One region of the Demequina lignilytica genome, then DNA from elsewhere that is predicted to be linked to it. Evidence: predicted binding sites of a transcription regulator. Region 1 holds the regulator's gene; the other holds the start of a gene.
What was found. The regulator HspR, encoded in region 1, represses chaperone genes until heat shock. The targets are predictions, from matches to a motif close to AAGTTGAGTCNNNNNGACTCAACTT.
Positions count from the first base shown of each region.

Region 2: QQX13_RS03415 (ATP-dependent Clp protease ATP-binding subunit) is a predicted target of HspR. The motif match lies at 13,416-13,440, and genes of this name have one in related genera.

Region 1 covers NZ_JAUHPZ010000013.1:43,503-59,077, forward strand. Annotated here, with positions in the region: gene QQX13_RS12950 (ribonucleoside-diphosphate reductase subunit alpha) at 1-390, shown strand, start outside; gene QQX13_RS12955 (ribonucleotide-diphosphate reductase subunit beta) at 420-1,409, shown strand; gene QQX13_RS12960 (multidrug effflux MFS transporter) at 1,625-2,908, shown strand; gene QQX13_RS12965 (DJ-1/PfpI family protein) at 2,958-3,566, shown strand; gene QQX13_RS12970 (sigma-70 family RNA polymerase sigma factor) at 3,595-6,648, opposite strand; gene QQX13_RS12975 (hypothetical protein) at 6,827-7,600, shown strand; gene QQX13_RS12980 (TetR/AcrR family transcriptional regulator) at 7,760-8,362, shown strand; gene QQX13_RS12985 (heat shock protein transcriptional repressor HspR) at 8,394-8,828, opposite strand; gene QQX13_RS12990 (DnaJ C-terminal domain-containing protein) at 8,843-9,814, opposite strand; gene QQX13_RS12995 (nucleotide exchange factor GrpE) at 9,833-10,429, opposite strand; gene dnaK (molecular chaperone DnaK) at 10,506-12,374, opposite strand; gene QQX13_RS13005 (TIGR03557 family F420-dependent LLM class oxidoreductase) at 12,722-13,723, shown strand; gene cofE (coenzyme F420-0:L-glutamate ligase) at 13,725-14,510, shown strand; gene cofC (2-phospho-L-lactate guanylyltransferase) at 14,507-15,121, shown strand; gene cofD (2-phospho-L-lactate transferase) at 15,108-15,575, opposite strand, start outside.
Region 2 covers NZ_JAUHPZ010000001.1:740,307-755,881, forward strand. Annotated here, with positions in the region: gene QQX13_RS03340 (D-alanine--D-alanine ligase family protein) at 1-496, opposite strand, end outside; gene QQX13_RS03345 (NAD(P)H-dependent glycerol-3-phosphate dehydrogenase) at 496-1,497, opposite strand; gene QQX13_RS03350 (lysophospholipid acyltransferase family protein) at 1,494-2,219, opposite strand; gene murA (UDP-N-acetylglucosamine 1-carboxyvinyltransferase) at 2,224-3,534, opposite strand; gene QQX13_RS03360 (PfkB family carbohydrate kinase) at 3,594-4,466, shown strand; gene QQX13_RS03365 (nucleoside/nucleotide kinase family protein) at 4,479-5,120, opposite strand; gene QQX13_RS03370 (CPBP family intramembrane glutamic endopeptidase) at 5,117-5,911, opposite strand; gene leuD (3-isopropylmalate dehydratase small subunit) at 5,990-6,631, opposite strand; gene leuC (3-isopropylmalate dehydratase large subunit) at 6,648-8,072, opposite strand; gene QQX13_RS03385 (IclR family transcriptional regulator) at 8,127-8,849, shown strand; gene QQX13_RS03390 (acyltransferase family protein) at 8,868-10,769, opposite strand; gene QQX13_RS03395 (thiol-disulfide oxidoreductase DCC family protein) at 10,888-11,349, shown strand; gene QQX13_RS03400 (hypothetical protein) at 11,346-12,221, opposite strand; gene QQX13_RS03405 (RNA polymerase sigma factor) at 12,253-12,804, opposite strand; tRNA gene QQX13_RS03410 (tRNA-Glu) at 12,983-13,055, opposite strand; gene QQX13_RS03415 (ATP-dependent Clp protease ATP-binding subunit) at 13,474-15,575, shown strand, end outside.

The DNA.
Region 1 (15,575 bases):
TCGGCGTCACGCGGCTTCGGCGGCTTCGGCGGAGCGAAGAAGCCGGCCCCGGCCACCACCGAGATCCCCGCGGTCACGGACGGCGAGGCCGTGGCGACCACCCCCGAGGAGAAGGCTCCGGCGGCGGCCCCCGCGTCGGTCCTGTCCTCGATCGCCGCGCAGGCCTTCGCGACCGCTCCGCAGGAGCAGCCCGAGGTGCCGCCGGTCACCCTTCCCGAGCCGGCGCCGGAGCCCGCAGCCCAGCAGCTCTCGACCTCGGCGGCGGCGCCGTCGAGCGCGGCCCTGCTCGATGTGGTGGAGACCGTCGCCTCCGGGGACACTGAGATGATCGGCGGCGTCGCCTGCCCGGTGGACCCGATGGAGCGGCTCCAGTGCGAGTCGTGCCAGTAGCCGATCGATAGAGACAGGAGACACAGACCATGGCCATCCTCGGCAGCGGAGTCCAGGACGGGCTCCTCCTGAAGCCCGTGACCTACCAGTGGGCGATGGATCTCTACGACCAGGCCGTCGCGAACACCTGGTTCCCCAACGAGATCCAGCTCGGTGAGGACCTCGCGGACTTCAAGAAGATGACGGAGGACGAGAAGCACGCGCTCCTCCACCTCATCTCGTACTTCAACCCGAACGAGCTGCTGGTCAACAAGGCTCTCGCGTTCGGCGTCTACCCCTACATCAACGCTCCCGAGGGTCACCTGTACCTCGCGAAGCAGATGTGGGAGGAGGCGAACCACTGCATGACGTTCGAGTACATCCTCGAGACCTTCCCGATCGATCGCGACAAGGCCTACTCGGCGCACGTCGACGTCCCGTCGATGGCCGCCAAGGAGGAGTTCGAGTCGAAGTTCATCAAGCGGATGACCGAGGACACCCTCGACATCAGCACCACGGAGGGCAAGAAGGACTTCATCCGGAACCTGATCGCCTACAACATCATCCTCGAGGGCATCTGGTTCTACTCGGGCTTCATGGTGGCGCTGAGCTTCCGCCAGCGGAACCTGCTGCGCAACTTCGGCTCCCTCATGGACTGGATCATCCGCGACGAGTCGCTGCACCTCCAGTTCGGCATCAACCTCATCCTCACGGTGCTCGAGGAGAACGAGGACCTCCAGGACGAGGAGTTCGCCGAGGAGATCCGCGGCATGATCCTCCACGCCGTCGAGATGGAGGAGGCCTACAACCGCGACATGTTCCCGCGCGGCATCCTGGGCCTCAACGCCGACTACGTGAACCAGTACGTCAAGTACCTCACGGACCGTCGCCTCGAGGAGCTCGGCTTCGAGCCCGAGTTCAACGTCGCCAACCCCGCGAAGTGGATGGCGGCCGCGAACGACACGCTCCAGCTCGTCAACTTCTTCGAGCAGCAGAACACGTCGTACGAGGTCAACGCCCAGGCGACCAAGACCAGCTAGAGGGCGGGCCGCCGAGCCCGTATACTCTCGTCAAATACACGAGACGCCCAGCGCAGAGCGATCGCGCTGGGCGTCTCGTCGTCTCCGGAATACCGGAGCGTCGCGAATCGTTACGACTCGCGTCTCGTGCCCGGCGTGCCAACCGCGCCCCGCACCCGTCACATCCGGGCCGTCGAGACGGCCCCCGTCTCGCTCTTTCCTCCGGAGGCCCCTGCATGACCGCCACCACGGCGCCCACCCCCGTCATCGCCGATCAGCCGGTCGCTGTCCCGCGCCGGCACCAGATCGTCGTCGGCAGCACCATGACGCGGCGCCAGAAGCTGGTCTACATCCTCATGCTGGGCGCGCTCGTCGCGCTGGGCCCGTTCACCATCGACCTCTACCTCCCGGCGTTCCCGAGCGTCCAGGCCGAGCTGATGACCACCGCGGCCGCGATCCAGCTCACGCTCACGGCGACCACCGTCGGCTTCGGTCTCGGCCAGCTGATCGTCGGGCCGCTGAGCGACGCGTTCGGACGCATCCGGCCGCTGCTGTTCGCGACCGCGCTGCACATCCTCGCCTCGGTGGGCGTGGCCCTCGCCCCGACCGTCGAGTGGGTCATGGCCGGCCGTGTGCTCCAGGGCATCGGCGCGGCGGGCGGCGGCGTCGTCGCCATGGCGATCGTCCGCGACCTGTTCGCCGGACAGGCGCTGATCCGCATGCTGGCGCGGCTCGCGCTCGTCACCGGCCTCGCTCCGGTGCTCGCTCCGGTGATCGGCTCGCAGCTGCTGCGCTTCATCGACTGGCGTGGCGTGTTCGTGGTCCTCGCGATCTACGGCGTGCTGGTCCTGGTCGCCGCGCGCTTCGTCATCCGCGAGACCCACCCCGTCGAGCGGCGCGGCGGCACCTCGCTGCGCGCCTACCGCACCCGCTACGCACACCTCCTGGGCGACGCTTCCTTCGTGGGCATCGCCGTGGTCGGCGCGACCACGTTCACCGCGCTGTTCTCCTACCTGTCGGCGTCGTCGTTCGTGCTGCAGGAGGTGTTCGAGCTCTCGGCTCAGGAGTACGGCATCGTCTTCGGGCTCAACTCGGTCGGCCTCGTGATCGCGAACCAGACGTCGGCGCGCCTCATGCGCGTCTTCGCGCCGCGCGCGGTGGCGGGCGTCGGCCTCAGCGTCATGCTCACCGGATCGCTCCTTCTGTTCGTCACCGACGCGCTGTCGCTCGGGCTGTTGGGCGTGCTCGTGCCGCTCTTCTTCGTGGTCGCGTCGGTGGGTCTGATCATGCCGACCGTCCAGGTCACCGCGCTCGCCAACCACGGCGCGGAGGCCGGCACCGCCGCGTCGCTGATCGGCGCGCTGAACTTCGGCGTCGCCGGCGTGATCTCGCCGCTCGTCGGATTCATGGGCGTCTCCGTGGTCTCGATGGCGACCGTGATGGTGGGCGCCCTGGTCGTGGGCAACCTCATCTTCTGGCTGGTCGTGCGACCGCGCGTCCAGTCGTCCGTCATCGCCTGAGAACGGACGACGCGTACCGCGACGCGGCGCGCGCCGGTAGCGTGTGGTCATGACCATGCGCGTGGCGATCCTCCTGTTCGACGGCTTCGACCTGATCGACGCGGGCGGGCCCTACGAGGTGTTCCTGACGGCGTCCCGGCTCCTCGAGCGGGACGGCCTCCCGCCCGCCTACGAGGTCGTGCTGGCGACGCCCGGCGGGGACGATGTGGTCGCCTTCGGCGGCATGACGCTCACGCGCTTGACCGACACCGACGCGCTCGACTCCGCTGACATCGTCCTCGTACCCGGCACGATCGATGTCGCGTGCGCGCTGTCCGACAGCGCGCTGCGCGAGGCCATCGAGCGCCTCGCGGCGTCCTCGTCGCTCACCGCATCGGTCTGCACGGGAGCGTTCCTGCTCGCCCGTGCCGGCCTGCTGCGCGACAAGCCCGCGACCACGCACTGGGAGGACCTGGGCGACCTCGGCGGCTGCGGTGACGTCGCGGAGGTGATCGCGGGGGTGCGGTGGGTCGACGCGGGGGCGGTGCTCACGAGCGGCGGGCTGACGTCGGGCATCCACCTCGCGCTCCACCTGGTGGCGCGCACCACCTCGGTGGACCTCGCTCAGCGCACGGCGCGTCAGCTCGACATGGACTGGAGCCCCGACCCCGCGCGGTGACGCCTGGTGGACCTTCTCCGGCGCCGACCTACTCGTCGCCCTCGATGGTCACGACGATCGAGCTGAGCATGATCGCGTCGGACCGCCCGCTCGTGAGCTCGATGACGTGGTCCCCGGCGGACACGCTCGTGGTCTTGAACAGCTTGGCGTCGGTGCCCAGGCTGTTGGAGAACGGTGAGCCGAAGGCGGTCGAGTCCGCGGCGTTGTCGGGGTTGCCGCCGATGGTTCCGGTGCCGGACCAGCCCCACGGGTTGAGCGTGTCGTCGTCGATCGAGACGCGGGTGTCGTGGCGGCCGCGGTCACCCTCGAAGGCGACCATGCCGAGAGTCACCTTCGCCTTGCCGTCCGTGCTGAACGGGATCTCGGCCGAGTCGTCGTAGAGCCAGTGGGTCCCGTCGAGGACCAGCACGGTGGCCTCGGGCAGGCTCGCGTCCTCGTACACCACCGTGATCGCGAAGCCGGCGTAGTAGTTCGGGGCCAGCGACCGGAAGGTGTCGCTCAGCGCGATGTCCGCCAGCGCGTACCCGCCGTTGCCGGCGGCGGCGACCACATCCGTGATGTCCGCGGTGGCCTGGTAGAACAGGTCGCCCACGAACCAGTTCGAGGTGACCTCGTCGGCGGTGATCTCCTGGTACTCGCCGCCCGGGGCTCGGAGCATCGCGGTGTCCAGGTCCGACGACCACGAGTCGAACGGACCGCGGTTCGCTGACCAGGTCAGCGTCGCGCTCACGACTGTCGCGCCCTCCGGCAGCAGCGAGGTGCTCAGGACGGTCTCCGCGGAGCTCGACGCGCCACCCGCAAGGTTGAGCGGACGCATCTCCTGCGTGTTGTTGTCGTACTTGACGTTCGCGTCGGCGCCGCGGAAGCCCATGACGTCCTGGCACGAGGTCAGCAGGACGTTGCATCCCAGGAGCGGCGCTCCGACCACGGTCGCCGCGACGTTGCCCGTGATGCTGAAGTCGTGGTCGAGGCCGGGGACGCGCTCGCTGAGCGCCGTGCGCACGGAGTAGGTCACCGAGTCGTCGCCCGACGATGCCGTGAAGGTCGTCAGGGCGTCATCGCCCAGCACGGCGTCCGCGTCCACCGCGTCGAGTGAGAGGAGCAGCTCGGTCGACGCGCCGGCCGCGAGCGTGTCGAGCGTGCAGTCCGCGACACCGCGGTCGTCCGTGAGCTCGCAGGTCCAGTCGCCCGCCTCGATCGTGCCCTCGTTGGCGAACTGCAGGTAGGAGGCGATCGCCGCCGCGTCCGCGGGCTGGCGGGACCCGGCACCTGCGCCCGGAGGGGCGAACGACAGGCCGGCGGGGAGCGTGATGCTGGCGGCGATGTCGGTCGCCGCGGCGTCGCCGTCGTTCGACAGCGACATCGAGAGGCTGGGCGAGAGGCGCGAGACCGTGAGCACGCTCAGCGGCGCGGGCGCGATCGCCAGACGCGTCGTCGTGGTCCCGGAGCCCGTGCCGGAGCCAGTGTCGGTGCCCGAACCCGAGTCGGTTCCAGAGCCGGAGCCAGTGTCGGTGCCGGAGCCGGTGTCGGTTCCAGAGCCGGAGCCGGAGCCGGAGCCGGAGCCGGTGTCGGAGCCGGTGTCGGTGCCGGAGCCGGTGCCGGAGCCGGAGCCGGAGCCGGAGCCGGTGTCGGTGCCCGAACCCGAGTCGGTTCCAGAGCCGGAGCCGGTGTCGGTGCCCGAACCCGAGTCGGTACCCGTCCCGGAGCCAGCGCCCGTACCGGAACCCGTGCCCGCACCGGAGCCAGAACCCGTGCCCGACCCGGTATCGGTACCCGACCCGGTCACGCTCTGGGTTGCCGGGGGCACCAAGGCGGGCGTGCCGTCGTCGTCCGCGGCGGTGGTGGTCTCGGCGCCCGCGGCGGGAGCCTCGTCCTCGCCGATCTCCAGGTCGCCGCCGACCACCGGCTCGTCACCCGCATCGTCCGCCTGACCGGAGTCCGCCGACGGCGCGGTCGAGCTGCCCGTCACGGACTCCGCGGCGGGCGAGCCCGCGGCACCCGCCGGGGTCTGGTCGCCGGAGTCGCCGGTCCGCCCGATGAGGCCGAAGACGCTCGCACCTGTCACGGCGAGGGACACCACGCCGACCGTCGCGGCCACAGGGATGGCGATCGCGGCCAGGCCGTTCGCGATGGTGGCGAGCCCGCCGCCGACCAGGCCGGAGGTCGCGGCGGTCGAGGCGACGCCACCGCTCGCGGCCGCGGCGCCGCCGGCGCTGCCGCCGGCCGCGCCCGTACCCGCTGTCGCGGCGCCCGAGGCGAAGGCGCCGCCGACGGGCATCCCGCCCTCGAGCGCCTTGACGCCGAGCAGGCCCATGAAGATCGGCGCGATCACGGCGCGCAGGCCACGGTTGACATCCTCGAGCTCGGCGACCAGCGCCATGCACTTGTCGCACGAGCGGACGTGCTCGTCGACGCGCGTGTGCTCTCGCTTGCTCAGCCCCCCGCGCACGTAGGCACCGAGCTGCGTGTTGGCCTCGAGGCACCCGACCGAGTCGGCGGCGCCGAGGTGCTGCTGGAGGTACGCCTGGCGGAGCGCCTCGCGCGCACGGTAGGCGAGCGCCGCCACGCCGTTCGCGGACAGGCCCAGGAGCGGGGCGACCTCCTTCGGCGTCTTCTTCTCGACCTCCGTGTACCAGAGGACCGCCCGCCACCGCTCGGGCAGCGAGGAGAAGGCGTCCGCGACCATGGTCTGCTCGAAGCCCGCCATCGCCGGCTCGTCGGAGCCGCCCTCGAAGCCCATGGCGGATTCGTAGGGCGCCATGTCCTCGCTCGGGCGCGCACGGTTGGCGCGCTCGATGATGTCGAGGCCGGTCCGTCGCACGATCGTGAACAGGTAGGCGCGGAACGCGAGGTCCGGGCCATCGCCGCGCTGGAGCGCGCGCAGGATCCGGGAGAACGCCTCGGACACCACGTCCTCGGCGTCGGCGGCGCTGTTCGTGTAGTGGAAGGCCACCTTGCGGGCCGCATCCGCGTGCCGCTCGTAGAGCACGCCGAAGGCCGCCGGATCACCGGCGCGCACGCCCGCGATCAGCTCGGGGTCGCTGGACGTCTCGGTCCAGAGCGACAGGGCCTCCTGGCTCATGACTCGGCTGCTCCCTGCAGAAGGTGGAGTTATCCCATTGTTCCCGGTCCGTATCCCAGCGGACAAGGCGCGCCGTGAGGGATTCGTCACACGGCGCTTGCGGGGTGGTCGCCAGGCGGCCCGAAAAAAACTTTCGGAATCTGCGTCATAGCGGTGGGGGACCCCCCTCTCATCGGGCATGACCAGCGAGGTGAACACCCCAGGCGCGGAGTCGCCGTCGCCGCTGATGCGGCGATGGGAGTCGGCGAGCCTCGGCACGGTCTGGCGCCGTCCGGGCGACTGGTTCACCCCTGCGGGGGAGGCGCTTGCGGAGGCGCTCGAGGCGCGGCTCGACACGGCGCCTGCGGCCTTCCGACTCGGCACGGCGCGCGCGATGGCCGGCGTGGGCATCACCGAGGCTATCGACGACATGGCGGTGCTGTTCCGCGCGGCCGGCTACGAGTCGGCCCCCATCCGCACGCTGCGGTCGCTGTGCGAGGGCTGGACGGAAGGTGAGGCGACGCACCGCGTCGCGCCGCTGATGACCGACGCGGAGTCGGGCCTGGGCACGGTCGAGTACCTGATCACCCGGCTCGCTGAGATCTACGGCGCCGCGGAGCGCGACGGCGACGACGTCCCCGTCTCCCACGCGCTGGTGCTGGTCGACGTGGCCGCGGCCGACACGGACCCGTGGCAGCGCATGGCGCGCAACGCCGCGATCGGCCGCGCGCTGCAGGACGCGTACGGCAAGGGTCACCCGATGGCGCGCGTCTCCGACGGCGTCTACGCGGTGCTGGTGGCACGCGGGCCCGAGATGGGCTCCGGCGTGGCCAGCCTCCGCGATCACATCTCCCACCGCGCGACGCAGATGCGCGTCGGCAACCTGATGCGGCAGCCTCCGCGCGTGTGGATCGAGTCTCTGCCAGGAACGCACGACTACGTGAGAGACGTGCTGGAGTCCCTGCAGAGGTAGAGGGGGGCGCAAGGGGTCGGTACCGAGCTGAGGGCGGTGCCGACCCCTTTGCGTTGCCCCCGCGGCTGACTTGCATTAGTGCAACATGTGGCGCACTGCACAGGCCTTAGGACCTTGGTGCGAAAAATATTGCTGTTACATGAAATATCATTGATTCTCATGTTTGAGAACGAGAATTCCGATCTGAGGGGCCGGCTGCTCGAGGGGGCGCTGCGGATCGTCGACACCCAGGGTGCCGCCGGGCTGACCGTGCGCGCTGTCGCCGCCGCGGCCGGCTGCTCGACCATGGGCGTCTACACGCACTTCAAGGGCAAGTCGGGCCTCATCGACGCGGTCGTCGAGTGGGGCTTCGGTCAGCTGGATGCGACCCTCGAGGAGGCCCACGAGGCGGCGGGCGGCGGCTGCCACGGCCTGGTGGCCGGCGCGCGCGCCTACTGCGAGTGGTCCCTGGCGCACCCCACCCAGTTCCAGGTGATGTTCGTCGCCGCGATCCCGGGCTACGACCCGTCGGAGACCACGCGCGAGCGTGTGTGGGACTCGTTCTACTCCCACCGCGCGCGCGTGGCATCGGCGCTCGAGGGGCCCGACGCGGACCCGGCGAGGTGGCACGATGCGGCGGCATCGCTCTGGGCCAACGTCCACGGCCACGTGATGATCGAGATGCTGCGCCGCGCCTACGGCGACCACCGCCCCGAGCTGTGCGACATCCAGGAGGCCATCGAGGCCACCGTCGCCGGGCTCGACCCGTCCTGCGCGCGCTGACGCTCGGCGCGGCCCGCGCCTAGGGCGGCGCCTACCCGTCCGTCTGCTCGTCCTCGGACGGCAGCCCGGCCCACAGCACGATCGCCCGGCCCTCGTCGCGGCGGGCCCGGCGTCCGCGCTCGACGATCACGACGTTGCCGGTGGGCCCGGTCGTGAAGATCCGTGAGCCGACGTCGGCACGCGGACGGAGCCGCTCGACCTCGTGCTCGAGCTGCGTCACGCGCTTGGTGAGCGACAGGATGCGGGCGATGCCCGCGAGGTTGATGCCCTCGTCCTGGCTCATGCGCTGGACCTCGCGCAGCGTGGCGACATCACGAAGCGAGTAGCGGCGGCCGCCGCCGGGGCGGCGGCGCGGCACCACCAGGCCCAGGCGATCGTACTGGCGCAGCGTCTGCGCGTGCATGCCGGCGAGCTCCGCGGCCGCGGAGATGAGGAACACCGGCTCGTCGACGTCTGGCTGCTCCATGGTTCACCTTCCCGCTAGCGGGCGGCCTCCGTGTAGAGCGACGCGCGGGGATCCTCACCCGCGGTGGCATCGGTGAGCGCCTCAAGCGCCTTCTTGGCATCGCGGGAGAGCTTGCGCGGCACCGCGACCTCGACGGTGACCATGAGGTCGCCGGTGCCCTTCTTGGAGGCGAGTCCGCGACCCTTCACCCGGAGCACCGTGCCCGACTGCGTGCCGGACGGCACCTTGACCTTGACCCGCTCCCCCGACAGCGTCGGCACCTCGACATGGGCGCCGAGCGCGGCCTCGTCGAACCGCACCGGCAGCTTCATCTTGAGATTGAGCCCGTCGATGGTGAACACGGGGTGCCGCTGCACGTGCACCGTGAGCAGCAGGTCGCCTGCTGGTCCGCCGTTCGACCCGGGCCGGCCCTTGCCGGGCACGCGGATCCGCTGGCCGTCCTTGACGCCCACCGGCAGCCGGGTGGTGATGCGCTGGCCGTCGGAGCCGAGCGTCACGGTCGACCCCTCGGCGGCGTCGCGGAAGGTGACCTCGACGGCCGCGGCGATGTCGCCGCCCTTCTGCGGTCCGCGCTGGAAGCCGCCGCCGAACATCGACCCGAGGATGTCCTCGAAGCCGCCGGTGCCGCCACCCGAGGTGCGGAACTGCGCGCCCCCGCGTCCGCCGCCGCCGAACATCCCGCCGAGGATGTCCTCGAAGCCGGCCGCGCCGCCCGCGCCGCCGCCGCCCGCCTGGAAGCGTGCGCCGCCACCGCCCATCGCGCGGATCGCGTCGTACTGCTGGCGGTCCTCGGTGTCGGACAGCACGGCGTAGGCCTCGCCGACCTCCTTGAACCGCTTCTCCGCGGCCGCGTCCCCGGGGTTGCGGTCCGGGTGCAGGTCGCGCGCGAGCTTCCGGTACGCCTTCTTGATGGCGTCCGCGTCGGCGTCCTTGGAGACGCCGAGCGTCGCGTAGAAGTCCTTGTTGAACCAGTCCTGGCTGGGCATGGCGCCTCCCTCCTGGGGCTACTCGGGCTGCGCGACGATCACGCGCGCGGGGCGGAGCACGCGCTCGCCCACCTTGTGGCCGGGCTGGGCGACGTGCTGGACCGTGGGCTCGGCCACCTCGGTGCTCGGCTGGGACATGAGAGCCTCGTGCAGCTGCGGGTCGAACTCGTCGCCCGCGGTGCCGTAGCTCGACCAGCCCAGGCGGCCGAGCGCTCCCTCGAGCTTCTCCGCGATCGCGGCGAAGGGACCTTCGGCGAGGTCGCCGTGGTCGCGCGCCGCCGCGATGTCGTCGAGCACCGGGATCAGCGCCTCCACGGCCTTCGCGGTCGCGTTCACGGCGATGAGCTCCCGGTCCCGGTCGACGCGCTTGCGGTAGTTGACGTACTCGGCCTGGAGCCGCTGAAGGTCGGCGAGGTGCTCGGCGGCCTTCTGATACGCGGCGTTGAGGGCGTCGTCGGCGCCCGTCTCGTCCGCCGTGAGGTCGTCGACGCCGTCGTGGTCCTCGTCGAGGAACGTGCCCTCGGGGACCTCCTTGCCAGCCTCGTTCAGGATCGACTCCGCCTGGGCCAGCGCATCGTCCTGCGGCTCCTCGGGAGTGGGGGTGTTGTCGGTCATGTCACGCCTCCGTAGGGCGACGGCGGGCGGCGGCTCGGCATCGTGTGCCGTGGCCGCGCGCCCGCCGTCAGCTCGGTTACTTCTTCTCGTCCTCGTCGTCGACGATCTCGGCGTCGACCACGTCGTCGTCGGACGGCTGCCCGGACGCGGCCTGGGCCGCGGAGTCCGCGTCCACGTTCACGCCCTCGGCCTGCTGAGCGGCGTAGACCGCCTCGCCGATCTTCTGCGCCTTCTCGACCAGCGTCTCGTGCTTCGCCTTCACCTCGTCGGTGTCGTCGCCCTCGAGCGCGGTCTTGACCTCGGCGATCGCGGACTTGACGTCCTCCGCGACCTCCGCGGGCACCTTGTCCTCGTTCTCCGACAGGATCTTCTCGGTCGAGTACGCGAAGGTCTCGGCGTTGTTGCGGACCTCGGCGTCCTCGCGGCGCTTCTTGTCCTCCTCCGCGTGCTCCTCCGCGTCCTTGACCATGCGGTCGATGTCCTCCTTGGAGAGGGCCGAGCCGCCGGACACGGTGATGGACTGCTCCTTGCCGGTGCCGCGGTCCTTCGCGTGGACGTGGACGATGCCGTTGGCGTCGATGTCGAACGTCACCTCGATCTGGGGGACGCCGCGCGGGGCCGGGGCGATGCCCGACAGCTCGAAGGTGCCGAGCAGCTTGTTGTCACGCGCGAACTGGCGCTCGCCCTGGTAGACCTGGATCAGCACCGAGGGCTGGTTGTCCTCGGCCGTCGAGAAGACCTCGGACGACTTGGTCGGGATCGCGGTGTTGCGCTCGATCAGCGTGGTCATCACGCCGCCCTTGGTCTCGATGCCGAGGCTCAGCGGGGTGACGTCGATCAGCAGGACGTCCTTGCGCTCGCCCTTGATGACACCGGCCTGCAGGGCGGCGCCGACGGCGACCACCTCGTCCGGGTTCACGCCCTTGTTGGGCTCCTTGCCGCCGGTGAGCTCCTTGACGACCTCGGTGACCGCGGGCATGCGGGTCGAGCCGCCGACGAGCAGCACGTGGTCGATCTCCGACAGCTTGATGCCGGCGTCCTTGATGACCTGGTGGAACGGGGCCTTGGTGCGCTCGAGGAGGTCGGCCGTCATCTGCTGGAACTGCGCGCGGGTGAGCTTGCTGTCCAGGTGGACGGGGCCGTTCTCGCCGATGCTGAGGTACTGGAGGGAGATGGTGGTCTGCTGCGCGGAGCTGAGCTCCTTCTTGGCCTGCTCGGCCGCCTCGCGGAGGCGCTGCAGGGCCGAGCGGTCCTTCGACAGGTCCACGCCCTCGGTGTTCTTGACCTCCTTGACCAGGTGGTCGACGATCCGCTGGTCCCAGTCGTCGCCGCCGAGGCGGTTGTCGCCGGCGGTCGCGCGCACCTGGATGGTCGAGAAGTCGTCGTCGTCCTTGCCCACCTCGAGCAGGGACACGTCGAAGGTGCCGCCACCGAGGTCGAAGACCAGGATGTGCTCGTCCTCCTTGCCCTTGTCGAGGCCGTACGCGAGCGCCGCCGCGGTGGGCTCGTTCACGATGCGCAGGACGTTGAGGCCCGCGATGGTGCCGGCGTCCTTGGTCGCCTGGCGCTCGGCGTCGTTGAAGTACGCGGGCACGGTGATGACCGCGTCGGTCACCTGCTCGCCCAGGTACTCCTCGGCGTCGCGCTTGAGCTTGCCGAGGATGCGCGCGGAGATCTCCTGCGCGTTGTACTTCTTGTCGTCGATCTCCTGCGACCAGTCCGTGCCCATGTGGCGCTTCACCGAGGCGATGGTGCGGTCCACGTTGGTGACGGCCTGGCGCTTGGCGATCTCGCCGACCAGGACCTCGCCGGTCTTCGAGAACGCGACCACCGACGGGGTGGTGCGGGCGCCCTCGGCGTTCGCGATGACGGTGGGCTCGCCGCCCTCGAGGACGGAGACGACCGAGTTGGTGGTGCCGAGGTCGATGCCGACTGCTCGTGACATGTTCTTTCCTCCTACTGCGGCGGGGCGCCGCGTGAAACCTCCGCTCAGGACTTGAGCGACTGAGACTCAAGTTACGTCGCGAGCGAGGTTGCGTCAAGTCGACGAGGCAGAAGTTGAGCGAACTCTGCTCAAGTTCCCAGGAGCGCGCTGTGCTGTGCCGGGTCGGGGCGCTCATCTCCCCCGAGGAGGCGCGGACTCGCGAGAGATGGCGGTCAGTTCCCCGCACGAGGTGGGCGAGACAGGGGCCGGGGCGTAGGTGTGGGGACCACGCGCGGCCACGGCTTAACCCCGGCGAAATGTTCAGCCTCCTACGATACGAAAATCCGAGGCGGGCACGAGGAGTGGTGATGTCAGATCTGCAGGTCGGCTACGCGGCGATGCTCGAGCAGTTCGCCCCCATGGAGGCCGTCGCGCTGAGCGAGTACGCCGAGAGCAGGGGCTTCTCCGGCGTCATGGCCGCCGACCACTTCCAGCCCTGGGTCCCGCAGCAGGGCCAGTCCGCGTTCGTGTGGAACGTGCTCACCGCGATCGGCGAGCGCACCACGGGGGACATGGGCCCCGGTGTCACCGCCCCGACCTTCCGCTGGCATCCGGCGATGGTCGCGCAGGCGTCGGCCACGCTCGCCGCGATGTACCCGGGCCGGCACTGGCTCGGTCTGGGCGCCGGCGAGGCGCTCAACGAGCACATCGTCGGCCAGTACTGGCCCGAGCCGCCCGAGCGCATCAACCGCATGTTCGAGGCCATCGACATCATCAAGAAGCTGTTCGACGCCTCGATCGCGGGCAAGGACGTCAAGCACCAGGGGACGTTCTACCGCCTCGAGACCACGCGCCTGTGGACCATGCCCGAGGTCGCTCCGCCCATCTACGTCGCGACGGCGGGTCCGGTCGCCGCCCGCCGCGCGGGCCGCGAGGTCGACGGGCTCATCACGGTCGGCGCGCCGAAGGAGAAGATCGCGCACCTCTTCTCGCGCTTCGAGCAGGGGGCGCGCGAGGCGGGCAAGGACCCCGACTCCATGCCGCGCATCCTGCAGCTGCACATGTCGTGGGCGCCCACCTACGAGGAGGCGTTGCAGAACGCGATGGTCGAGTGGCCGAACGGCGGCATGAAGTTCCCCAAGGCCGACATCCGCTCGCCGTTCGAGCTCGAGCAGATCGCGAAGATGGTCCGCCCCGAGGACTTCGAGGGCCGCATGGTCATCAGCGAGGACCCCGACGTCCACCGCGAGTACATCCAGGGCTTCGTCGACCTCGGCTTCGATCGCGTCTACCTCCACAACGTCGGCCGCAACCAGCGCGAGTGGATCGACACCTTCGCCGCCGACGTGCTCCCGAAGCTGCACCGCTGACATGCTCACCGCGTGGGCCGTCCCCGGCCTGGGCGAGATCGCCCCGGGCGCGGACCTGCCTGCCCTGATCGCCGCGGCGGCCGCGACCGCGGGCACGCCGCTGGCCGACGGCGACGTGGTGGTGGTCGCGAGCAAGATCGTCTCGAAGGCGGAGGGTCGGCTGGTCACGGCGGCGGACCGCGAGGACGCCATCACCGCGGAGGCCGTCCGGGTGGTCGCGTCGCGGCCGCGCAAGGACGGCGGCCTCACCCGGATCGTGCAGACCACGCACGGCTTCGTCATGGCCGCCGCGGGCGTCGACGGCTCGAACGTGCCCGCGGGGCACGTCCTGCTGCTGCCCGTCGACCCCGACGGGTCGGCGCGCTCGCTCGCCGAGGGCCTGCGCGCCGCGACGGGATCGCGCGTCGGGGTGGTCGTCACGGACACGTTCGGCCGGCCCTGGCGCAACGGACAGACCGACCTCGCGATCGGCGCGGCCTACGTCGACGTGACCGACGACCACCGCGGCACGCCCGACGCGCAGGGTCGCACCCTCGAGGTCTCCGTGACCGCGCTGGTCGACGAGCTTGCGGCGGCCGCGGACCTGGTGAAGGGGAAGGTGCGGGGCCTGCCCGTCGCCGTGGTGCGCGGCCTCGACGCGGTGACGGACGAGGTGGGGACCGGCGTGCGTGCCCTGGTCCGGGACGCGGAGCACGACATGTTCCGCTGGGGATCGGACGAGGCGTACGCCCGCGGCTTCGACGCGGGGCTCGCCGCGGCCGCGCACGCGGAGGAGGAGGCGCCGTGACCGGCTGGACCGTGCTGATCCCGGTGAAGGGCGGGCCGCACGCCAAGTCGCGCCTTCCCGAGGTGGTGAGGGGCGCCTCGCGCGCCGCGCTGGCGACCGCGCTCGCGGCGGACACGGTCGCGGCGGTGGTGGGTGCAGCCGACGTGGCGCGCGTGATCGTCGTGACCGAGACGCCGGGCCTGGAGCTGCCAGGGATGGACGGAGTGGAGCGCTGGGTCCAGCACGCCGAGGGCCTGAACGCCGGGATCTCGGAGGTCGCGCGCATGCTGATCGGCCCCTGCGCCGTCGTGCTCGGGGACCTGCCCGCGCTCAGGCCCGCGGACGTCGACGAGGCGCTCGCGCGCGTGGCGCTCGCCCGCCGCGCCGTCTTCCCCGACGCCGCCGGGACGGGCACGACCCTGCTCGGAGCGATCGACGGGCGGCTGCTGCCGGCGTTCGGCCAGGGATCCTTCGCGCGCCATCGAGCGCTCGGCTATCAAGGTCTCGACGCGTCGCTCCGCCTGAGCGCGGACGTGGACACCGAGCGCGACCTCGATCGGGCGCACTCGCTCGGCCTCGGCGCGCACACGGTCGCCGCGCTCGCGGCGGTCCCCGTGGTCAGCGCAGGCTGAGGCCCAGCTCCACCGCCGCCGCCGCGATGGCGGCCGTCGTGTCGACGTCGGTCATCCACAACGGCCGCGCGAGCCCGGCGACGCCCGCGGAGGCGAGCTCGTCCAGCGCGCCGGCGTCCGCATCGTCGACCAGCCAGCCGTCGAGGAGGCCGTGGCGCGACCGGTAGTCGAGCGCCACGCCCGCGGCGGTCGCCGGGACCCCGAGCGTCGCGAGGCAGGCCTCCGCCATCCCGCGCACCGCGGCGCCGCCGATGATCGGCGAGACCCCCACGAGCGGCGCGGCCGCGGAGCGGAGCGCGTCGGCGATGCCCGGCACCCCCAGGATGGTCCCGACGGACACCACCGGGTTGGACGGCGGCAGCAGCACCAGGTCGGCCCCGGCGATCGCGTCGAGCACGCCCGGTGCCGGTGCCGCCTCGTCCACCCTGACCTGCACGAAGCGGCGCGCCGGCGC
Region 2 (15,575 bases), on a different contig from region 1:
GGGTGACCACCACATCGTCCGCCACGGGCAGGCCGGCGGCCCGGAAGGCGATCTTCATGAACTGCTTGTCCATGCCGAGCGCGGAGGCGAGCACGCCGGAGCCGACGTAGCGGACGTCGGCGAGCTCGAGCGCGCCCTGGATGGTGCCGTCCTCGCCCCAGGGGCCGTGGAGCAGGGGGAACACCACATCGATCGCTCCGAGCGAACTCACCGACCCCGAGTCGGCGACCTCGCGCCACTCGCTCACCCCGGCCTCGAAGGGCGGCACCACGACCGCGTCGCTCGGCGCGACCGACGGCATCTCGCCGTCGACGATCCGCCAGTCCTCGGGCCGGTCGGACACCCGGGTCCACCGTCCGTCGCGCGTGATCCCGATCGCGACCACGTCCCACCGGTCGCGGTCGATCGCGCCCAGCACGCCGCCGCCGGTGACACAGGACACGCCATGCTCCGACGAGCGGCCTCCGAACAGCACCGCCACCCGGGGTCGACCCATCAGCCGACCTCGGCCTTGCGGGGACGCGACAGGAGCGTCTCCACCACGGTCGACGGCGGCACCTCGCCGGAGAGCATCCGCACCACGCCGTCGCAGATGGGGACCTCGACGCCGGCGGAGGCCGCGAGCTCGCGGATCGACTGCGCGGTCTTCACGCCCTCGGCCGTGCCACGGGTCAGCGTGATCGCGTCCTCGAGCGAGGCACCTCGCCCGATGTGCGCGCCGAGCGTGTGGTTGCGGGACAGCGGCGACGCGCACGTGGCGATGAGGTCACCCATGCCCGCGAGCCCCGAGAAGGTCTCCGGACGCGCGCCCAGCGCGAGACCGAGCCGGGTGATCTCCGCGAGCCCGCGTGTGATCACGGTCGCCGTCGTGTTGTGCCCGTAGCCCAGGCCGTCCGCGACGCCCACCCCGACCGCGATGACGTTCTTGTAGGCGCCGCTGAGCTCCACGCCGACCACGTCGGCGTTGGTGTAGGGCCGGAAGTACGACGACGCCGTGGCGGCGGCCACGCGCTCGGCCGCCTCGGTGCTCGTCGACGCCACGACCGTCGCGGTCGGCTGCCGCTCGGCGATCTCGCGCGCGAGATTGGGACCCGACACCACCGTCACGCGGTCGTCGGGCAGGCCCCACACCTCGGAGATCACCTGCGACATCCGCTCGTGCGTGCCGAGCTCGATGCCCTTCATGAGCGACACCGCGAGAGCGTGCTCCGCGAGCAGCGGGCGGAAGGGTTCGAGGATCGCTCGCGCCCGCTGCGACGGCACCGCGATCACCACGAGCTCCGCGTCCGCGAGCGCCTCCGTCGCATCCGTGGTCGCGTGGATCCCGGCGGGCAGCTCGATGCCGGGCAGCGACGTGTCGTGGCGACGCTCGTCACGCACCGCACGGATCACCGCCTCGTCGCGGCCCCACAGGGTGACGTCGGTGCCCGCGTCCGCGAGCACGGCGGCGAAGGTGGTGCCCCAGGCGCCGGCGCCGAGCACCGCGGCGCGGGTCACCGCTTCTCCCCCTGCGCCCGCATGTCGTAGGGCTTCTTGGGCGGCGTCTCGCCTCGGATCTCCGCGACCATGCTCGTCAGCGTAGCCATGATGCGGTCCGTCGCGGCGCGCAGCGTCTCGGTGTCGACCTTCCCGCCGGCCACACGGGCGCGGAACTCGTCCAGGTCGACGGGCGGGCCGGCGACCACCGTGATGGTCTTGCGCGGGAAGGGGTGCGGCACCTTCTCGTAGCGCCCGAGCAGCCGATGCGCGCCCCACTGGGCGACGGGGATCACGGGCACGCCGGTCTCGAGCGCCATGCGCGCGACGCCGGTGCGACCCGCCATCGGCCAGAGGTCGGGGTCGCGGGTGAGCGTGCCCTCAGGGAACATCGCGATCATGTCGCCCCGCTCGAGCACCTCGACGCCCTTGTCCACGGCCTCCTTGGCGCGCGCCGTGCCGCGGTACACCGGGATCTGGTCGAAGCCGCGCAGCGCCGCCCCGATCACGGGGGCGGAGAACAGCGACGACTTGGCGAGGAACCGCACCACCTGCCCGTTGTTGTAGAGGAAGTGCGCGAGCGTGATGGGATCCGCGTACGTCACATGGTTGGACACGGCGATGTAGCCCGTGTCCGACGGGAGGTGCTCGGCGCCGTGCCAGTCCTTGCGGGTCACGGACGTCATCAGCGCCTGGAGCGGTCTCGCGGCGTTGCGATAGAACCGGCTGGGTGCGGTGGCCATGCGGCTACTCGACCTCCGCCCCGAGCGCGGCGAGCTTGCCGCGGAAGCTCTCGTACCCGCGGTCGATGATGCCGATGCCGCGCACGGTCGAGGTCCCCTCCGCCGCGAGGGCCGCGATCAGGTGGGAGAACCCGCCCCGGAGGTCGGGCACCTCGATGTCGGCCGCCGCGAGCGGCGTGGGCCCGGAGATCACCGCGGAGTGCTTGAAGTTGCGGGCGCCGAACCGGCAGGCGCGATCCCCGAGGCACTCTCGGAACAGCTGCACGTGCGCGCCCATCTGGTTGAGCGCCTGCGTGAAGCCGAAGCGCTGCTCGTAGACCGTCTCGTGGACGATGCTGAGGCCCTTGGCCTGCGTGAGCGCGACCACCAGCGGCTGCTGCCAGTCGGTCATGAAGCCCGGGTGCACGTCGGTCTGCAGCGCGATCGACTTGAGGTCGCCGCCCGGGTGGTAGAACCGGATGCCGTCGCGCACCACGTCGAACTCGCCGCCCACCTTGCGGAACACGTTGAGGAACATGCCCATGGTGCGCTGCTGGGCGCCGTGGATGAAGATGTCGCCCTTGGTCGCGAGCGCGGCCGACGCCCAGGAGCCGACCTCGATGCGGTCGGTGAGCGAGAAGTGGTCGTAGCCGTGGAGGCGCTTGACGCCCTCGATGGTGATGGAGCGGTCGGTGTCGACCGAGATGATCGCGCCCATCTTCTGGAGCGTGTCGATCAGGTCCTTGATCTCCGGCTCGACGGCCGCGCCCTCGAGGTGGGTGATGCCCTCGGCCATCACGGCGGTCAGGAGCAGCTGCTCGGTCGCCCCCACGGACGGGTACGAGAGCTTGTGCTTGATGCCCTTGAGTCCGTTCGGCGCGGTGAGATAGAGCCCGTCCTCCATCTGCTCGACGTGCGCGCCGAACTTGGTGAGGATCTCGAGGTGGAAGTCGATGGGCCGGTCGCCGATCCGGCAGCCGCCCAGGTCGGGGATCACCGCATGCCCGAGCCGGTGGAGCAGCGGCCCGCACAGCAGGATCGGGATGCGCGAGGAGCCGGCGTGCGCCGCGATCTGCGCGGCGTCCGCCTTCACGAGCTCGCTGGTGTCCATGCCGAGCACGCCGGTCTCGACGTCGTAGTCGACGCCGACGCCGTGCAGCCGCAGCAGCGAGGACACCACCGCGACGTCGCGGATCTCGGGGACGTTGCGCAGGGTCGACGGGGTGCTGCCGAGCAGCGCCGCGACCATCGCCTTGGACACGAAGTTCTTGGCCCCGCGGACGGTGATCTCGCCCGTGAGGGGGCGTCCGCCGGTGACCCGGATGGAATCGGTCATGGGGACCATCATCCCCTACTCGCGGCGGCCTCACGCATCGTCCGACGTAGACTCGCCGCGTGACCGCCGCCGCCATCTTCGCCGGGCTGAGCACGCTGGACATCGTCCAGCTGGTCGAGCGCCTGCCGGCGTCGAACCAGAAGGTCGCGGCCCTGGACTTCCTGGTCGCGGCCGGAGGGCCCGCCACGAACGCCGCGGTCGCGTTCGCGCGCTGCGGCGGCGCACCGGCCCTGGTCACCGCGCTCCCGCGCCACGACCTCAGCGCGCTCATCCGCGCGGACCTCGACCGGTGCGGCGTCCGGCTCGAGGCGGTCGCGGCGTACGACGGCCCGCCCGTGACGGCCTCGATCATGGTGACGCGGGCGACCGGCGACCGCGCCGTGGTCTCGCCCAGCGGGATCGCGACCGCCGGCGGTGTGGCCGCCGAGCGCGAGACCCCGATCGACGGCATCGGGGCCGTGCTGGTCGACGGCTACTTCCCGGACGTGTCGCTGCCGATCGCGCGGCGCGCCCGCGACGCCGGCATCCCCGTGATCCTCGACGCCGGGTCGCACAAGCCGCACACCGATGAGGTGGTCTCCGCCTGCGACATCGCCGTGGTCTCGGATGACTTCGCTCCGCCCGGCACCGGCGGCGAGCCGTCGGCCGTGCTCGCCTACCTCGCCGGCCTCGGCGTCGCCACCGCCGTGCTCACGCGCGGCGGCGGCTCCGTGCTGTTCTCGACGCCCGCATCGTCCGGCGAGGTCGAGGTCCCCCGGGTCTCGCCCGTGGTCGACACCCTCGGCGCGGGAGACTTCTTCCACGGCGCGCTGACGTGGCGCATCGCGTCGCTGGGACGGGACGATGCGCGGCTCGCCGACGACATCGCGTTCGCCTCCGCGGTGGTCGCGGAGTCGCTCGGCAGCTTCGGCACCCGGGCCTGGCTGGCCTGACCGGCGGCCGGCTCAGACGGACTCGGGGTGCATCTCGTCGAACGCGACGACCACGTCCACCAGGTCGATCGTCGGGGCGACCAGCGCCGCGTTCGCGGCGTCCACCCGATCCACCCACGCCACCGCCTCGTCGAGCGTCCTGCCCGTGGCGACGCGCCGCTCGATGAGCCGTTCCCGCGCGCCCTCCCACGAGGCCTCGATGCCCCACAGCTCGGCCAGGAGGGGACGGACGGCCGCCCACGGCCCCTCGGGCAGCGCCAGGTAGTTGCCCTCGGTGATCACCACGCGCGCGTCCGGGTGGATGAGCATCCGTGCGGGCACCACGTCGTGGCTCTCGCGGTCGTAGTCCGGCGCCCACTGGGCCATGCCCAGCCCCGAGCGCACCTGACGCAGCAGCGCGACGTAGCCGTCGACGTCGAACGTGTCGGACGCGCCCTTGCGGTCGGCGAGGCCCTGCGCGGCCAGCGTGGACGCGGACAGGTGGAAGCCGTCCATGGGCAGGTACGCCGCGGGCGTGCCGTAGGCGCCGAGCCGCCGCACCAGCGCGGTCGCCGCCGTCGACTTCCCGGAGCCCGGGATGCCCGCGATCCCGATCACCACGCGGCCTCCGCCCGCGGCGAGCGCGCGCGCCCGCTCGGCGAGCATCTTGATCATGGCGCGGTCACGAAGATGTCCAGCAGCTCCGGATGGTGCGCGTGGACCAGCACGCCGAACACGACGGCGTCGAAGAGGAGGTGCACGGCCACAACGTACGGCAAGGACTTGGTCCGTGCGAAGATCCAGCCCTGGACCAGCGCGAACGGGATGGTCAGCAGCGGCCCCCATGACCGGTAGCCGAGCTCCCACAGGAAGCTGACGAAGACGACGGCCTGGAGAACGTTGGCCAGCGGCATCGGGAAGTGGCGGCGCAGCAGGGCGAAGACGACGCAGATGAAGAACAGCTCGTCCCACAGGCCCACCGCGTTGACGCCGACGAACAGCCGCGCGATCTCTCCCCCGCTGTCCAGGTCCGGCCAGTTCGCGTAGACGCCCGAGGAGATGAAGTAGAACGGCAGGATCAGATAGCCCGCGAGCACCACGATCCCGAGGTAGATCCACATGGTCCGGGTCCATCGCTGGCCGGTGCCGATCGGGAACTGGATGGTCGACTCCCTGAAGACGAGCCGCGAGATCAGGGTCGGCACCAGGACGGCCGCGCCGAGCGCCAGCGTGAAGCGCATCATCCCGGCGTCCGACAGGTCCGCCTTGAGGGAGATGGTGGAGATGATCACCTGGCCGAGCGCGATCAGCCCCAGGTCGCGGCCGAGCGCCCGATCGACGATCAGACCCAGCACCACGCCCGCCGCGAGCGGCACGTAGCCGAGCGGGCGCACGTGCACGGCGAACAGCAGCACCGCGGCGCCCACCACCAGGACGGCGGCGGCGACCCTCAGCGCGAACCTCATGCAGGGACTATGCCAGATGCGTCGAGGCCCGCACCCCGGGCGGGGTGCGGGCCTCGACGGACGATGCGCGGCGCGGGGTCAGGCGTCGACGGGACGCGCCGCCTCGATCTCGACCTTGGGCAGGGTCTTGGCCGGGAGCGTCTGCGGACGCCACGCGGCGCGGGTGCCCTCGAACGCCGTGATGTCCTCCTCGTGCTGGAGGGTCAGGCCGATGTCGTCGAGGCCCTCCATGAGGCGCCAACGGACGTAATCGTCGATCTCGAACGGGACCGTGAGCTCGCCGCAGGTGACCGTGCGGTCCTCGAGGGAGACCGTGATCTCCTTGCCGGGCTCGGTCTCGAGCAGCTTCCACAGCAGCTCGATGTTCTCCTGGGAGACGATGCCGGTCAGCAGGCCCTGCTTGCCCGAGTTGCCGCGGAAGATGTCCGCGAAGCGGGAGGCCAGCACCACCTTGAAGCCGTAGTCCTTCAGGGCCCACACGGCGTGCTCGCGCGAGGAGCCGGTGCCGAAGTCCGGGCCCGCGACCAGCACCGAGCCGTGCTTGTAGGCGTCCTGGTTGAGGATGAACTCCGAGTCGCCGCGCCAGGCGGCGAACAGGGCGTCGTCGAAGCCCGTCTTGGTGACGCGCTTGAGGTAGACGGCGGGGATGATCTGGTCCGTGTCGACGTTGGAGCGGCGCAGCGGGACGCCGACGCCGGTGTGGGTCGTGAACTTCTCCATGACTGTTCTCCTTGTCTCAGACCAGCGCCGCGGGGGCGTCGACCAGGTCGGCGGGGCTGGACAGCGTGCCGCGGACCGCGGTGGCGGCGGCGACCAGCGGCGACACCAGGTGGGTGCGGCCGCCCTTGCCCTGACGGCCCTCGAAGTTGCGGTTCGACGTGGACGCCGAGCGCTCCTGCGGCTTGAGCTGGTCCGGGTTCATGCCCAGGCACATCGAGCAGCCGGCGTTGCGCCACTCGGCGCCGAAGTCGAGGAAGACCCGGTCGAGGCCCTCGGCCTCGGCCTGCAGGCGCACGCGAGCCGAGCCGGGGACCACCAGGAAGCGGACGCCCTCGGCCTTGGTGCGGCCCTTGATCACGTCGGCGGCAGCGCGGAGGTCCTCGATGCGCCCGTTGGTGCAGGAGCCGAGGAAGACCGTGTCGATGGCGATCTCGCGCAGCGGGGTGCCCGGGGTGAGGCCCATGTACTCGAGCGCGTTGGCGGCGGCCTCGCGGTCGACCTCGTCGGGGATGTCGGCGGGGTTGGGGACCGCGGCCGAGAGCGGCAGGCCCTGGCCCGGGTTGGTGCCCCAGGTGACGAACGGCTCGAGGTCGGCCGCGTCGAGGTTCACCTCGGTGTCGAAGGTGGCGTCGTCGTCGGTGACCAGGGTGCTCCAGTAGGCCACCGCATCGTCCCAGTCCTGGCCCTCGGGGGCGTGGGGACGGCCCTGCACGTAGTCGAAGGTGGTCTGGTCGGGGGCGATGATGCCGGCGCGGGCGCCCGCCTCGATCGACATGTTGCAGATGGTCATGCGCGCCTCCATGGAGAGCGCACGAATCGCGTCGCCGCGGTACTCGAGCACGTAGCCCTGGCCACCGCCGGTGCCGATCTTGGCGATGATCGCCAGGATGATGTCCTTCGCGGTGGAGCCCTCGGGCAGCTCGCCGTTCACGTTGATCGCCATGGTCTTGAAGGGCTTGAGCGGCAGCGTCTGCGTGGCGAGCACGTGCTCGACCTCCGAGGTGCCGATCCCGAAGGCCAGCGAGCCGAACGCGCCGTGGGTCGAGGTGTGCGAGTCGCCGCAGACCACCGTCATGCCCGGCATGGTGAGGCCGAGCTGCGGGCCGACCACGTGGACCACGCCCTGGTCGGCGTCGCCCAGCGAGTGGATGCGGATGCCGAACTCCTCGGCGTTCTTGCGCAGCGTGTTGATCTGGACGCGCGAGGTCTCGTCCGCGATCGGCAGGTCGATGTCGAGCGTCGGGGTGTTGTGGTCCTCGGTCGCGATCGTGAGGTCCGGGCGACGGACCGGGCGACCGGCGAGGCGGAGGCCCTCGAACGCCTGCGGGCTGGTGACCTCGTGGCACATGTGGAGGTCGATGTAGATGAGGTCAGGGGCGCCGTCCTCCCCCTTGCGGACCAGGTGGCTGGCCCAGAGCTTCTCGGCGAGGGTGGTTCCCATGGCGATCTCCTTGACCTGTCGACATCTCAGATATTGAGACGTTAGTATCGAACTATGGACAATCATAGCGGAGTCGGCGTGATCGACAAGGCCGCCGCCATCCTTGGTGCGCTCGAGAAGGGGCCCGCGACGCTCGCCGAGCTCGTCGCCTCCACCCATCTTGCGCGCCCGACAGTGCATCGGCTCGCGCTGGCGCTCGAGCACCACCACCTGGTGGGCCGCGACGTGAACGGCGCGTTCGTGCTCGGTCGCCGCTTCGCCCAGCTCGCGGCGACCGTGTCGGAGGACCGGCTGGTCTCCGCCGCGCAGCCCGTGCTGACCGTGCTGCGCGACCGCACGGGCGAGTCCGCGCAGCTCTACCGCCCCCACGGCGAGGAGCGCATCTGCATCGCCTCCGCCGACCGCCCCGTCGGCCTGCGCGACTCCATCCCCGTGGGCACCACGATGACCATGACGGCGGGCTCGGCCGCGAAGGTGCTGCTGGCCTGGGCCGAGCCCGAGCGCATGCACCGCGGCCTCGCCCGCGCCCGCTTCACGGCCGCCGAGCTCGAGAAGGTCCGCAACCAGGGCTACGCCGACAGCTCCGGCGAGCGCGAGCCCGGCGTGTCCTCGGTCTCGGCCCCCGTGTGGGGAGCCGCCGGCACGGTCATCGCCGCGGTCTCGATCTCCGGGCCCGCCGAGCGCCTCACGTCCAACCCCGGCGCGATCCACGCCGGCGCGGTGGTCGACGCCGCCCGCCAGCTCACCGAGGTGCTGCAGCGCACCGTCATCGCCTGATCGGCCTCATCGCCCGGGTCAGGCGGTCGGCGGCTCCCCCGTCAGCGCCAGCGACCTGAGGAACGCGGCGAACTCGGGCTTGCCCTCCTCGGTGAGGTGCAGGCCGTCCTCGAGCCATGAATCGTGCCCCGCGACGTAGCCGCGCCAATCCGCGAACACCACGTTGCCGTAGTCGGCGGCCACGCGCTCCATCGCCTCGTTCGACGGTTGGACGTACGCGAAGCGCGCCGTCGAGTCGACCAGCACCACCCGGTCGCGATCGGCGAGCTGGTCGAGCGTGTCGCGCAGCGCGCCCTCCTTGACCGGCCCGGCCGTGCCCATGTGCATGATCACCACGGGGCGCAAGGTGCCGGCGCGCTGCGCATCGAGCACCGCGCCCATGATGTTGCCGGGCGACCGGTTGATGGCCGCGTCGACCGTCGATCCGGAGATCTCCGCCTTCAGCACCTCGGCAGACCACAGCGAGACCGAGTCGCCGTAGATGGCCACGTCCTCGGTGGTGACGGTCGGGGTGGACGATGCGGGGGCCGGGTCCCCGGACGACGTCGCCTCGGAGGTCTCCAGCGGGACCGACGACCGCGCGACCACGGGCTCGGCGGTGATCGCGACGGTGGAGCCGAGCGCGGTATCCGTCGCCTTCGGCACGCCCACGGTGAACGACACCCCGACGATCAGCGCGAACGCGACCAGCACGCCGAACCCCGTGAGCAGGGAGCGCTGGTGCGCGACCAGGCCGTCGGTGCGCAGCCGCTGCCACCCGCGCCCGAGGGCGCCGTGGCGGATCGGCTCCTCGACCCACCGGTACGAGGCCGCGGCCACCGCCAGGACCAGCCCGATGCGCATCGCCTCGACCCACCAGCCGTGCCAGGGGATGTCCTGGCCCGGCCGCGTCACCAGGAAGATCGGCCAGTGCCAGAGGTAGATGCCGTAGGAGCGCTCGCCGATCCACCGCAGGCCGCGGTGGTCGAGGAGCGTCCCGAGCGGCGACGCCGGGTGCGTCGCGACCGCGATGATCGCGGCCACGAGCATCGACACCAGAAGGAAGCCGCCGCGGTACAGCCAGGAGCTGTACTCGTGCGCGTCCACCAGGATCCAGGCGAGGAGGGCGAGGAGCGTCACGCCCATCAGTCCGAGGGCACCCCGGGCTCCGCCGGCGATGCGGGCGGACGCGCGCCCCGGCCGCCACAGCGCCGCCAGCACGGCGCCCATCAGCACGGACATGGCGTGGGTGTCGGTGCCGAAGTAGACGCGCGTCGGATCCGCGTCGAGCGGGAAGCCGTGCCGGATCGACATCACGGTCATCGCGACGGTGGACAGCACCGCGAGGGTGCCCGCCGTCGCCAGGAGTGCGAGCCGCACCGAGCTGCGGCGGGCACGCGCGATGCCCCATACGAGCGCCACCACGGCGGGCCACACCAGGTAGAACTGCTCCTCCACGGCGAGCGACCACAGGTGCGCGAGCATGTTGCCGCGGCCGATGAGCTCGAAGTAGGACTGCTCCTGGGCGATGTACCACCAGTTCGACACATACAGCAGGGCCGCGGCGACGTTGCCGCGGAACCCCTCGATGGCGTCGCGGGCGACGGTCGCGGCGAGCAGGGCGCTGCCCGCGAGCATGAGCAGCAGCGCAGGCAGCAGTCGGCGGGCGCGACGCAGGTAGAAGCGCCCGAAGCGGATCCGGCCGTGCCGGGAGCGCTCCGTCATGAGCAGGGTGGTGATGAGGAACCCCGAGATGACGAAGAACACGTCGACGCCGAGGAAGCCGCCGGGCAGCGCGCCCGTCCCCAGGTGATAGACCACGACCGCGGCGACCGCGATCGCGCGAAGCCCGTCGAGCCCCCGGATGCGCATCGGGGTCGACGAGTAGTCGTCCGCGGAGCCGCGATGGCGGCTGACCACGGGCGGTGCGGCGACGGCCATGGCGCCTCCCTTCACGGGTTCCGACGGCGTCAGGCTACGTCCGAGCAGGGACGATGCGTGGGAGCCGCGCGCACCGGCGTGCCAGACCGTGCTCTCCGCCACGCGTAGGGTCGTGACCATGACGGAGGCGGTCGCGATCGTGGTGTTCGACGGCGACTGTGGGCTGTGCAACGGCTTCGTCGCCTGGCTGATCAGGCGCGATCGCCGAAGGCGGTTCCTGATCGCGGGCAGCGCGGGCGCTCCCGGGCGCGCCGTGCTCGAGGCTGGCGGGCTTCCCGCATCGATCGCGGCATCGTCGCTCGTGGTGTGGGACGGCAAGACGGCAGCACTGCGATCCGATGCGGTGGCGAGGGTCACGGCAGGCCTGCCGTGGCCCTGGCGGGCGGGCATGGTCCTGCGCGCCGTCCCGCGGCGGATGCGCGACGCGGTCTACGACGCCGTCGCCCGTCGGCGTCCGCGCCGCCCGGCCGAGGACCCCGCCTGCGGCACGCCGCCGCCCGGGCTGGTCCAGGAATGGCGAAGCCGCCTCGCGTCCGTGGAGGACGCGAGGCGGCTCCCTCAGCTGTCGGCCGGCGCCTAGGGCTTGCCGGTCGTCTCGGGCTTGCCCGTGCTCTCGGGCTTCCCGGTGGTCTTCTCGGAGGAGCCGGCGGTCTCCGGCTTGCCCGGCGCCTTGCCGCTGTTGCCTGCCGTCTCGGGCTTGCCGGTGGTCTCGGGCTTGCCCGTGGACTTCTCGTCGGCCTCGTCGGCCTCGCTGGCCTCGTCCGTCGCCGCGGCGTCGTCCTCGACCGCCTCGTCCTCAGGGTCGACCCAGACTCCGCGCGCGTGCTGGGAGACGCCCTGGCCGAACTCCTTGCCGGTGGCGTCGGTGGTCGCCATCCACTCGAGCATCGCGGCCACGCGCTCGTGCACCTCCGCGGACGCCTCGGAGCCGTTCTCACGGATCTTCTCGGCGGCGGCCATGAGCGCGGCGGCGGAGCCCTCGTCGAGGTCCTCGTCCTCCTCGACGGCCTCGGCCAGGTGCTCGACGGCCTCCTCGACCTCGCCCTCCTCGGCGAGCTTCTCGGCCTCCTCGCACGCCTCCTCGGTGCCGCCGTCCCCGATGCCCAGGTCCTCGAGGGCCTTGTCGACCGGGTACAGCAGGTCGCCGGGCGCCGCATCGTCCGCTGCGGCGGCGGTGCCGAGCAGACCCGCACCCACCAGCGCGCAGGCGCCCGCGATCGCGGCACGGATGCGCCAGCGCGAAGGCGCCGCCGCGGGCACGGGGAGGGGGCCCGCGGCCCCCGCGGCGACAGCTGCGAGCACGGCGCCCGCGCGGGCGGCCTCGGACCCGTCGGGCGCGATCGCCAGCGCGCGGAGCGCGTCGACCGCGGGCGCGGCGTCCTGCAGGGCCTCGGGCGCGTTCCCTCGCAGGAGGCGCTCCGCGTCGCGGTCGGTGAAGTCGTTGCTCGTCATGCCTGTGTCATCGCACGAGCGGCCGGAAAGGTTACATCCGCCGCGCGAGCCGCACGCGGAGCGACTGGAGCGCCCGATGCTGCGACACCTTCACCGCGGACTCGCTCTTGCCCATCACCTCCGCGGTCTCACGCACCGAGAGCTCGCCGACCACGCGCAGGAGCAGGATCTCCCGCTGGTCCCGGCTCAGGCCCTCGAGCAGCGCGGCCGCCGCCTTGGCCTCGTCACGCAGGAGCGCCTGCTGCTCCGCCGAGGGGACCGTCTCGCGCATGAGCCGGTCGTCGGGCTCGTCCGACGTCACCTGCGGTCGCCGGCCAGCCTTGCGATGCGCATCGACCATCCGACGATGCGCGATCGAGAACACCCACGCGCGGAAGTCCGCCTCGTCACCCTTGAACGACGAGAGGCCGCGCGCGATGTGGAGGAAGGTGTCCGCCGCCTCGTCCTCCGGGTCCGGAGAGCCCCGGCCCGCGAGGTAGCCGCGCACCGGCCCGGCGAGGTCCTGGTAGAGGCGCGTCCACGCCCACTCCTCGCCGGTGCGCGCGGCCGCGAGCACGCCGTCGAAGGCGGCGCCGAGCGTCACGCGCGCGCCCCTCGGGAGGGCGCGGAGCGGCGAGCCGCACGGGAGAGGGGGGCGTGCATGGCGGCGACGGTAGCACCGGCTCAAGCGCGTTGCGCAAACCGACGCGGGCACGGCGCCGGTCCGGAACCTGCCGGAAAGCACGAAACTCCCCGCCGCTGACGGCGGGGAGTTCGATGAGTAGCCCCGACGGGATTCGAACCCGCGCTACCGCCTTGAGAGGGCGGCGTGCTAGGCCGCTACACAACGGGGCCCTAGCTGCTCCGGCCACCGTTTCGGGCGGCTGGCGCGAGATAAAACTGTACACGACCGCGAGCCGATTCCAAAATCCGCTCGAGCGCCGCTCTCCGCACCCGCGGCTCGCCCACGGTCGGCCCCTCCATCCTCGCATCGGGAACGGAGCCTGAGGGGCGCACGCCGCCGGGAACCGCATCGCAGGGGAGGCTCAGCGTCCGCGATCGCGGCGTGCCCACGCTCAGCCTCCCCTGCCGGGCCGAGGGGGCGCGAGATCGACGGTGAGACTCCCCGACCGGACCGGGGAACGCGCGTTCCGACGTGCCGGGCAAGCCCTCCCCCCGCCGGGTGATCCTTGCGCATCGGCAAGGCGTTATGTAAAGTTGAGTGCAGGCGACTCAACCCAGCAGTCGTACAGTGCTTTACCAGGAGGTTCCCATGACCGCTCAGCCCTACGCCCCTGACCAGCAGGAGCAGCAGAGCGCTCTTCAGCAGTTCGGCCAGGATTTCACCGCGCTGGCCGAGCAGGGCGCTCTCGACCCCGTCATCGGACGCGACGAGGAGATCCGACGCGTCATGCAGGTGCTCACGCGCCGCACCAAGAACAACGCCGTCCTCATCGGCGAGCCCGGCGTCGGCAAGACCGCGATCGTCGAGGGCCTCGCCCAGCGCATCGTCGCCGGGGACGTCCCCTCCTCCCTCAAGGACCGTCGCGTGATCGAGATCGCCATGAGCTCGCTCGTGGCGGGCGCCGCGTTCCGCGGCCAGTTCGAGGAGCGCCTCAAGGGCATCCTCAAGGAGGTCGAGGAGTCCGAGGGCCGGATCATCCTGTTCGTCGACGAGCTCCACACCATCGTGGGCGCCGGCAAGGCGGAGGGCTCCGTCGACGCGGGCAACATCCTCAAGCCGATGCTCGCGCGCGGCAAGCTCCGCATGATCGGCGCCACCACGCTGAACGAGTACCGCGAGCACGTCGAGACCGACTCCGCCCTGGAGCGCCGCTTCCAGCCCGTCTACGTGGGCGAGCCCAGCATCGAGGACACCGTCGCGATCCTGCGCGGACTGCAGGAGAAGTACGAGGTCCACCACGGCGTGAAGATCACCGACGAGGCGATCGTGCAGTCGGCGAAGCTGTCCGACCGCTACATCACCGAGCGCTTCCTGCCCGACAAGGCGGTCGACCTGATCGACGAGGCCACCTCGGCCCTCAAGATGCAGCTCGACTCCATGCCGATCGAGCTCGACCGCGCGCGTCGCCGCATCATGCAGCTGGAGATCGAGCGCACCCAGGTGGCGAAGGACAAGTCCGAGCATGCCAAGGCGCGCCGCGAGGAGATCGACCGCGACATCACCCGCCTCAAGGAGGACTCCGACCGCCTCAACATGCGGTGGGCACGCGAGAAGGACCTGATCGTCCGCGTCTCGACCGCCACGGAGCGGCTCGAGTCCCTGCGCGGCGACCTCGAGCGCGCCGAGCGCATGGGCGAGCTGGAGAGGGCCGGGCGCATCCGCTACGGCCTCATGCCCGCCGCCGAGAAGGAGATCGCGGCGGCGCGCGCCGAGCTCGACGCCATCCCCGCCGAGGAGCGCATGCTCCGCGAGGAGGTGACCGGCGAGGACATCGCGGGCGTGGTCGCCAAGTGGACGGGCGTGCCGGTCGAGAAGCTGCTGACGGACGAGTCGAGCAAGCTCGGCCACCTGGAGGACCGGCTCCACGAGCGCGTGGTCGGCCAGCACCGCGCGATCGCCTCGGTGGCCGACGCGATCCGTCGCGCCCGCGCGGGCATCTCGGACGCGAACCGGCCGATCGGCTCGTTCCTGTTCCTCGGCCCCACCGGAGTCGGCAAGACCGAGCTGGCGCGGGCGCTCGCCGAGCAGCTGTTCGACGACGAGCGCGCCATGATCCGCATCGACATGTCCGAGTACATGGAGAGCCACGCGGTCAGCCGCCTCATCGGCTCCCCTCCCGGCTACGTCGGCTACGACCAGGGCGGCCAGCTCACGGAGGCCGTCCGCCGGCGCCCGTACAGCATCGTCCTGTTCGACGAGGTCGAGAAGGCCCACCCGGATGTGTGGAACGTGCTGCTGCAGGTGCTGGACGACGGCCGCCTGACCGACGGCCGTGGCCGGACGGTCAACTTCACCAACACCATCATCGTGATGACGTCGAACCTGGGCTCGGACATCGTCCTGGCCTGGGACGGCGAGGACCGGGCGGCGCTCGAGGACGACCTGCGGGCGGTGCTGCGGCGCGCCTTCCGGCCGGAGTTCCTCAACCGGCTCGACGACGTGGTGGTCTTCGACCGCATCGACCCCGCCGCCATGGAGGGGATCGTCGCGACGGAGCTCGCCAAGACCATCGCGCGCCTCGCGGAGAGCAAGGACATCGCGCTGACGGTGGACGATGCGCTGCGCGCCTCGCTCGCCGCGGACGGCTTCGACCCGCAGTTCGGGGCGCGGCCGCTCAAGCGGCTGATCCAGTCGCGGCTGCTCAACGAGCTCGCCAAGGAGATCGTCGACGGCCGGGTCGGCGAGGGCGA